DNA from 2 places in the Bradyrhizobium sp. USDA 4504 genome. Region 2 is predicted to be linked to the other one. Evidence: predicted binding sites of a transcription regulator. Region 2 holds the regulator's gene; the other holds the start of a gene.
The links. The regulator LexA, encoded in region 2, represses DNA repair genes until DNA is damaged. The targets are predictions, from matches to a motif close to TGTTCNNNNTGTGTTCNG.
Positions count from the first base shown of each region.

Region 1: a site for LexA is predicted at 2,003-2,020, ahead of ACVMB1_RS31000 (ATP-dependent Clp protease adaptor ClpS). Genes of this name have one in related genera too.

Region 1 covers NZ_JBSSGV010000001.1:6,598,583-6,602,511, reverse strand. Annotated here, with positions in the region: gene ACVMB1_RS31015 (tetratricopeptide repeat protein) at 1-316, shown strand, start outside; gene ACVMB1_RS31010 (hypothetical protein) at 324-476, opposite strand; gene ACVMB1_RS31005 (AAA family ATPase) at 476-1,297, opposite strand; gene ACVMB1_RS31000 (ATP-dependent Clp protease adaptor ClpS) at 1,294-1,974, opposite strand; gene ACVMB1_RS30995 (mechanosensitive ion channel family protein) at 2,285-3,929, shown strand, end outside.
Region 2 covers NZ_JBSSGV010000001.1:3,061,421-3,065,349, reverse strand. Annotated here, with positions in the region: partial or broken gene ACVMB1_RS14050 (ComEC/Rec2 family competence protein) at 1-450, shown strand, start outside; gene ACVMB1_RS14045 (hypothetical protein) at 447-674, opposite strand; gene ACVMB1_RS14040 (hypothetical protein) at 820-1,248, opposite strand; gene lexA (transcriptional repressor LexA) at 1,505-2,209, opposite strand; gene ACVMB1_RS14030 (molybdopterin molybdotransferase MoeA) at 2,453-3,664, opposite strand; gene ACVMB1_RS14025 (HAD family hydrolase) at 3,691-3,929, opposite strand, start outside.

The sequences.
Region 1 (3,929 bases), 3.5 Mb from region 2:
CCTCGCGCCGACGCTCGGCGATTTCGCCGACACCGCGGCGGCCGTCTGCGCGCTCGATCTCGTCATCGCCGTCGACACCTCGGTGGCGCATCTCGCCGGCGCGCTCGGCCGCCCGGTCTGGATGCTGTGTCCCTATGCGCTCGACTGGCGCTGGCTGCGCGATCGCGCCGACACGCCCTGGTATCCGACCATGCGGCTGTTCCGCCAGGACAGACCGCAGGCCTGGGATCGCGCGCTGGCGCGCGTGTCGGACGAACTCGCGCGGCTCGCCGGCGGCGAGCGCGAGTTGCTGTTGCCGGCACGTTTAGTGCGTTGACCGGCCATCACCCCGCACTCATCCCCTGCGCGCCGCCGAGCAGCTTCACGTTGAGCCGGCCGCCGTCGAACAGCATCTCGTTCAGCGCTGCGCCGATGTCGTCAGCAGTGACATCCTGGCCTCCCCCGCGGGCGATGCTGGCCTGAGCGATGCGGCGCATCAGCTCCTTGATGAATGCGGCGCTGACCCCGGCGGTGCGCTGCACCGCTGCGTCAACCACGGGCGGTGGTCGATGCGGCCGGGCCGGCCGGCCAGCGCGCCTTCCAGCTCCTCGGGCCGGTTGGTGGTCAGCACGAACAGGATGTCGCAGTCCTCCTTCAGGCCGTCCATCTCGTTGAGCAGCTTGTTGAGCAGCGATTCCTCGCACGGTCCGCCCATGTCCTCGCGGTCGCGCGCGATCAGGTCGACATCCTCGATCACGACCATGGTCGGCTGCAGCAGCCGCGCGAGGCTCATATAGGCGCCGAGCAGGCCGACCTGCTCGGCGGTGATGATCAGCGTGGTGTGATCCGGCAGGTTGGTGGCGAGATAGCGAATGGTGTGGGTCTTGCCGGTGCCGGGCGGGCCGTAGAGCAGGATGCCCTTGCGGGTCGACTGCCCGAGCTTGCGCAACAGATCGCGGCTTTCGACGAAGTCGAGCACGTTGCGGTCGAGCAGCCGCAGCGTCCGGTCCGGCAGGATCACGTCATCGCGCGCGACCGTCGGCAGGCGATGCACGGTCACGCCGCGGGCGCGGCCGCGATAGTCGGCGGCATCCTCGAGCGACAGGATCTTGCCGCGATAGGATCGTGCCGCGTGCACGGCCGCTTCCAGCTCGGCAAAGGTCCGCTGCACCAAGGCGTTTCCGGCGACGCCTGCGGGCACCGCGAGCTCGATCCGCAAGCCCGGCTCGGTCTGATAATCACGATGGTAGCTGAGCAGCACCGCGTAGCGCAGCTCTCCGGTTTGGCATAGCCACAAGCCATTGGTCAGGCATTTCACCGACTCAGGCTCGCCAACGTCGACGTCGTGATACTGCGGCGGCGCGATCGGCGGCGCGTTGCGGCTGTCTCCATCAGCGAGGCAATCGCGAGGGTCTCATAGCGGTGCTGCTCATGAATGCCGAAGAAATGGATCGGCACATCGAACAACCTGTCGATCGCGATCTGAACGTCCGCTCGCATGTGACCGGGAAATTGTCGCGACCGGGTCATGATCTGATTGCGCGGCGTCCCGGCAAAATGCCAATCGAGCGCCATGAAGGCATATCTGAACTCCTCGCTCGGTAGATTTTCCGAGCTTGCCCGCGCGGCGATCAGGCAGTTGCCGCACAGGCAGACTGTCCGGCGGATGAGAAACACGTCGGTGACGGGCTCCAGCGCGCCACAGAGATCGCACGGCCGGTCCGCGTCGGCGGCCGATGCGGTGATCAGCAATGGATGCCCGTTGTTGCGGATCAGCTGTTGGGCGGACTCCAGCAGTGCCTTGGCCACCGTCGCGGGATAGGGGCCGCATGCGAATCCGTTCTGGGCCTCGATTCGCGCGGTGACGGCAACAGCCTCTTTCCGGGACTTGCCGAATACCGTGCGCAGCAGGTTGCGCATGAATTCTATCGGTGTCTCGTCGTCATCATGGATGAAGAGCCTGACCGGACCGTTCTCGGCAAAAACGTCGTGCATGAAACCCCCGAAACGCAATTGGGAACAAAAGAACAAAGTAAGAACATCACGGCGGCTCCTGCGCGTCAAGCGAAAGATTCTGCGGTCTCACCCCTGACGTGTAGTGAGCCGGCCGGGAACGCGCACTGGAAGTGTAAACGCGGCTCAACGCCTGTGACGATTGTGTTGCGGCAAATGCCAAGAGATGGCCGTCACAGCGGCAAACTTCCGACACACCATCGGGGCGAAAAGGAGTATCCGACATGGCGCGAGCGCGAGAGCAGATTCCTCCCAAGGGTTTGCGGTCGCGCAGTTATTTTATGAGGCCCTCGTGTCGCACAAACTTCGCCTTGCGCTGCTTCTCGTCTTCACTTTGTTCGTCTCTCCCGCGCTGGCGCAGCCGGCCGCCAAGCCGGCGCCGCCGCAACCCGCTACCGGCGACGCGCTGACGCCCGAGCAGGCGAAACGTGCGCTCGACACGCTGCAGGACGACAAGAAGCGCGGCGAGATCATCAACACGCTGCGCGCCATCGCCAATGCCTCGCCGCAGGCGGCGGCCCAGCCGGCGCCTGCGCCGGAGCAGCATTCGCCGATCCCGCTCACCGCCGACAGCCTCGGCGCACAGCTGTTGCTGATGGTGTCCGAGCAGGTCGGCGAGATGTCGCGCGAGGTCGCCGACGTCGCGCGCACGCTGACGCATTTCCCGGCGTTCTACTACTGGTTCGTGCGTACCGCCAACGATCCGGTCGCCTATGGCCTCTTGATCGATATCGCCTGGAAGCTGGCGCTGGTGTTCGGCTGCGCGCTGGCCGCCGAATGGGTGGTGTTCCGCCTGATCAAGCGGCCGGTCGCGTTCCTGGAAGCGCGGCTGCCGCAGACCGCGCGCATGCCGGTGCAGACGCTCGCCATCGTCGATCCGCCGTCGTCGGTTGCCGACGTCACGCCGGCGCCCGAGTTGCAGCGGCGCCGGCTCAGCCTGGCGCGGGCCTGGCAGTCGCTGGTCCGGCTGCCCTTCGTGCTTGGGCGCCTTTTGCTCGAATTGCTGCCGGTCGTCGTGTTCGGCGGCATCGCCACCGCGCTGCTCGGCACCGAGATCGGCGATCAATCGACCACGCGGCTCGTGATCCTGGCCGTCGTCAACGCCTATGTGTTCTCGCGCGTCTTGATTTGCGCGGTGCGCGCGCTGGCGGGGCCGTTCGGCCTGTTCCGCGTCCGTGCCGAGACCGCGGCCTATATCGAGATCTGGGCCCGGCGCATCGTCGCCGTCGGCGTCTCCGGCATCGCCTTTGCCAATGTCGCGCTGCTGCTCGGGCTGCATCGCGCCGGCTATGCCGCGCTGATCCGGCTCGTGATGTTGGTCGTGCATCTGTTCGTCGTCGTCATCATCCTGCAGTGCCGCCGCCAGGTCGCCGACGCCATCCGCGCGCCGGCCGATCGCACCGGGCTTGCGGCGCGAACGCGCAACCGTCTCGCGGCGCTCTGGCATGTGCTGGCGATCGCGCTCGACCTCGCGCTGTGGGCAGTGTGGGCGCTCAACATCCGCAACGGCTATTCGCTGCTCCTGCAGTATTTCGTCGGCACTGTCGCGGTGCTGCTGGTTACCCGCCTCGTCACCATGGTGGTGCTGAGCCTGATCGATCGCGGCTTCCGCATCAGCCCGGAGTTGATCCAGCGCTTCCCGGGGCTCGAGACCCGCGCCAACCGCTATCTGCCGCTGCTGCGCAAGGTGGTCACGGCGGTGATCGCCTTCATTGGCTTCGTCGCGCTGCTCGAGGTCTGGGGCGTCGATGCCATCGTCTGGTTCTATGGCGGCCAGATCGGAAGCCGCCTGATCTCGGCGCTGGTGACGATCGGCATTGCCGCGCTGGCCGCGGCCGTGATCTGGGAAGTCGCCAATGCGCTGATGGACCGGCAGATCGACACCCTGTCGCGCGACGGGCATTACGCCCGCGCCGCGCGCCTGCGCACCTTCCAGC
Region 2 (3,929 bases):
AAGGATGCATTTTTGGTCAAGGAGTGGCTGGCGGCGGACGCCGACGCGCGCACCGCCACCGATGCGTCGCTCGGCGAGGGCGTCTCGTGCGATGCCGGCGGCTGCGTGACCCAGGGACCCGGCGGCACCTTCGTCGCGCTGGCGACCCGGTCGGAGGCGCTGGCGGACGACTGCGAGCGCGCAGCCCTGATCGTGACGGCGCGGCGGGCGCCGCAGGGCTGCGCGGCATCGGTGATCGATGCCGAGCGGCTGCGCCGCCACGGCGCGCTGGTGCTGCGGCGGAGCAGGGACGGCTACGTCGTCGATGCGGTCAAGCCCGGCGGGATCGACCGGCCGTGGTCGCCGGCGGTTCCCGGCGACGGCGAGAGCGAGACGACGCTACGCGCCCCCGCGCCGCGGCCTGCGGTGGATGCGACGCCGGCCGAGACCGATCTGCAGGGCGATGATTAGCCGTGGTCCGGCAAGGGCGCGCTTGGCAGCTCGAACAGGCCGAGATGGTATTCGTCGGAGTCGGGGCCGGCGTCGGGCTTCTTGACGAGAGTGAAGGAAGCCTCGGGAAATTGCTCCCAGACTTTCAGGTCGTCGGCCGTTACCGTCAGCCAACCGAACCGGAACATGTAGCGGCCCGGTTCCGTGACGCGTCCAGCCTTTTGCCATGTGACCTTATCGACCACCGCGCACGTCCTCCGTACCCGATGATGCGCCAAGGTGCCAGCCGACGCAAATCTCCTTCTGCGCCCCGGAAGCGGGAGTCCGGGGTCGCCCGAAATTGCTTAGGTCATCCGCCGCCGAACAGCTCATTCCGCGGCGACGATGCGCTCAACCCAAAAACAGCGTTGCGAATGCGGAGGGCCGCCGCTCCGCAACCTTCGGCTTCTGCTCGACCGGCGGATGCAGCGCCGGCAATTGCAGCACGCTGACGCGCTGTCCCTCGACCAGCTGGGTCACCAGCACATGGCTGCCGTCGGGGAATTCGACCGCGTCATGATGCCGATCGGGCACGTCGGGCTCGACTTCGTTGAACACGCCGACGCGATAGTTCAGCGTCTTGGTCCAGATCCAGCGGCTGTCGTAGCGAACGTTCTCGGCGAAAGCGAGCTCGGTGCCCGGCAGCATGCAGACCGCGACAGTGGGGTCATTCTCCGAAGCAAAGCCGCGGGTTGACGTGCCGCGGAACGTCGTCGTGATCAGCGTCTCTCCGACAATGGCGGGGCGCGATGCCACGGCGTGCAGACTATAGTCACACATCGGATGGCTCCTCATTTCGAGGTAGCGACCCGTGCCTCTCCTTGAGGCATTAGGGCCTCTACCAGAGTGGACGATAGCGAACGAGCGTCTGCTCGTTTCTGGGCGATTGTACGACTGGTCCGAGATCGCTCCGATCACAAACACGCGACGCTGCGCGAGAGGTATCGGAGCGCATCGGGCAGGCCGTACGCTACACTATCATGCAAGGAACGATCCGACGTGTTGCTCGTTCCCGGCCGCCGCAAGTATTTGCAATTCAGTATTTGCGATAAAGGCCGATCAGCTTGCCCTGGATGCGGACCCGGTTCGGCGGCAGGATGCGCACTTCATAGGCGGTGTTGGCCGGCTCGAGCGCGATCGATGCGCCGCGGCGGCGGAAGCGCTTCAGGGTGGCTTCCTCCTCGTCGATCAGCGCCACCACGATGTCGCCGGTATTGGCGACGTCGTTGCGCTGGATCAGCGCCATGTCGCCGTCGAGGATGCCGGCATCGACCATCGAGTCGCCGCGCACCTCGAGCGCATAGTGCTCGCCGGCACCGAGCATGTCGGGCGGCACGCTGATGGTGTGGCTGCGGGTCTGCAGCGCCTCGATCGGCGTACCGGCGGCGATCCGGCCCATCACGGGGACCGCGACCGGACGGTTGCCGTCGTCCTCGGCAATCGGCGGCGTGCTGGCGCGCCGGCCGAGGGTGCCTTCGATGACGCTGGGCGTGAAGCCGCGGCGGCCGTTGCCGCCGCCGGCCGAGAGTTCGGGCAGCTTGATGACCTCGATGGCGCGGGCGCGGTTCGGCAGGCGGCGGATGAAGCCGCGCTCCTCCAGCGCAGTGATCAGGCGGTGGATACCGGACTTCGAGCGCAGGTCGAGCGCATCCTTCATCTCGTCGAAGGAGGGCGGTACGCCCGCCTCTTTCAGACGTTCATTGATGAAACGCAGTAGTTCGTACTGTTTGCGCGTGAGCATCTCGAGTATTCCCCCGGTTGATAGCGTCGTTCGATTCCGAGACTCTTCTGGTGGGGCCTGCAGGCCGGGCCTGACCTCAGGAGCATGTGCTCAATGCACCTGCTTCCATGCAGCTTCCCGAATGTAGACACCAGTACTCGAAACAAATCATGAACGGACACTATATGTTCGATATGTGTTCCGCAACCACTTAATTTCCGGTGAACGTGTCGGGCAACGCACAATCGGCGGGGCGCGAAAACCCTATTCGGGCAGTGTCAGAATCTCGCATTCGCTGCCCTTGACGGCAGCTGCCGCAAACGGCGGACGCACGAGAAGTGCCCGTGCCGCAGCGAGATTCCCGAGCAGCGACGAGTCCTGCTGCGTCACCGGCGTTGCGATCAGCCTGCCGTCCTCGCGCGCTTCGAGCCGCGCACGCAGATAGTCCTCGCGCTGGTCGTTGGCAGCGAGGTCGCGGCCGAGCAGGGCGCTCGCGCGGCGATGACGAATCACTTTCCGGCCGCTCAGCGCCCGAATCAACGGCACCAGGAACAGGAAGGCGCAGACATAGGACGACACCGGATTGCCCGGCAGGCCGATCACCCGCATCGCGCCGAGCCGGCCATGCATCATCGGCTTGCCGGGCCGCATCGCAATCCGCCAGAACGCCATCTCGACCCCCTCGGCTTCCAGCGACCGCTTGACGAGATCGTGGTCGCCGACCGAGGCGCCGCCTGTCGTGATCAGGACATCGGCACCGGCCTCGCGCGCCCGGCGGATGCCCGCCGTGGTCGCCTCCACCGTGTCGGCGGCAACGCCGAGGTCGACGGTCTCGGCGCCTTCGGCGCGCGCCAGCGCCCGCAGCGCGTAGCCGTTGGAATAGACGATCTGGCCGGGACCGGGCTGCGAGCCCGGCATCACCAGCTCGTCGCCGGTCGCCAGCACCGCGACCTTCGGGCGGCGGCGCACCGCAAGTTCCGGATAGTTCATGGCGGCCGCCAGCGACAGCGCGCGGTCGGACAGGCGGCTGCCGCCGGCGAGCAGCACCTCGCCCTCACGGAAGTCGACCCCAGCCGGGCGGATGTGCCGCCCGACGCTGGCGGCCTCCGTGATCGTGATGTGGTCGCCGTCGACGGCGGTGTCCTCCTGGATGATCACCGCGTCGGCGCCATTGGGGATCACGCCGCCGGTGAAGATCCGCACCGCCTCGCCGGCGCCGACCGTCCGCTCGAACGGCCGGCCGGCGGCGACTTCGCCGATCACCTTGAGCCGGGCCTTTAGATCAGCCGCATCGGCGGCGCGCACCGCATAGCCGTCCATCGCCGACATCGGCTGCGGCGGCTGGGTGCGGAGCGCCGCGAGATCGTGCGCAAGCGTGCGGTGGTAGGCGGCATCGAGCGCGACCATCTCCTCCGGCAGCGGTTCGGCGCCGGCGAGGACGGCGGACAGGGCATCGGCAACCGGCATCAGGGCCACGCTCAGAGTTCCTCAATTCCTAATCTTCAAATTCCAAGTGCGGTCAAAGCCCTTGCCACGTCATCCGTCGATGTCACGTGGATAGCATAAAGGCCGCGGGCCCGCGCACCTTCGATATTGGCGGCCAGGTCGTCGAAAAACAGGATCCGCGACGCCGGCACGCCGATGGCTTTTACCACATGATCATAGGCCTCGGCGTCGGGTTTGCGGAAGCCGATGCTCGAGGACAGGAAGACGTTGCGGAAATGGCTGAGCAGGTCGGCGT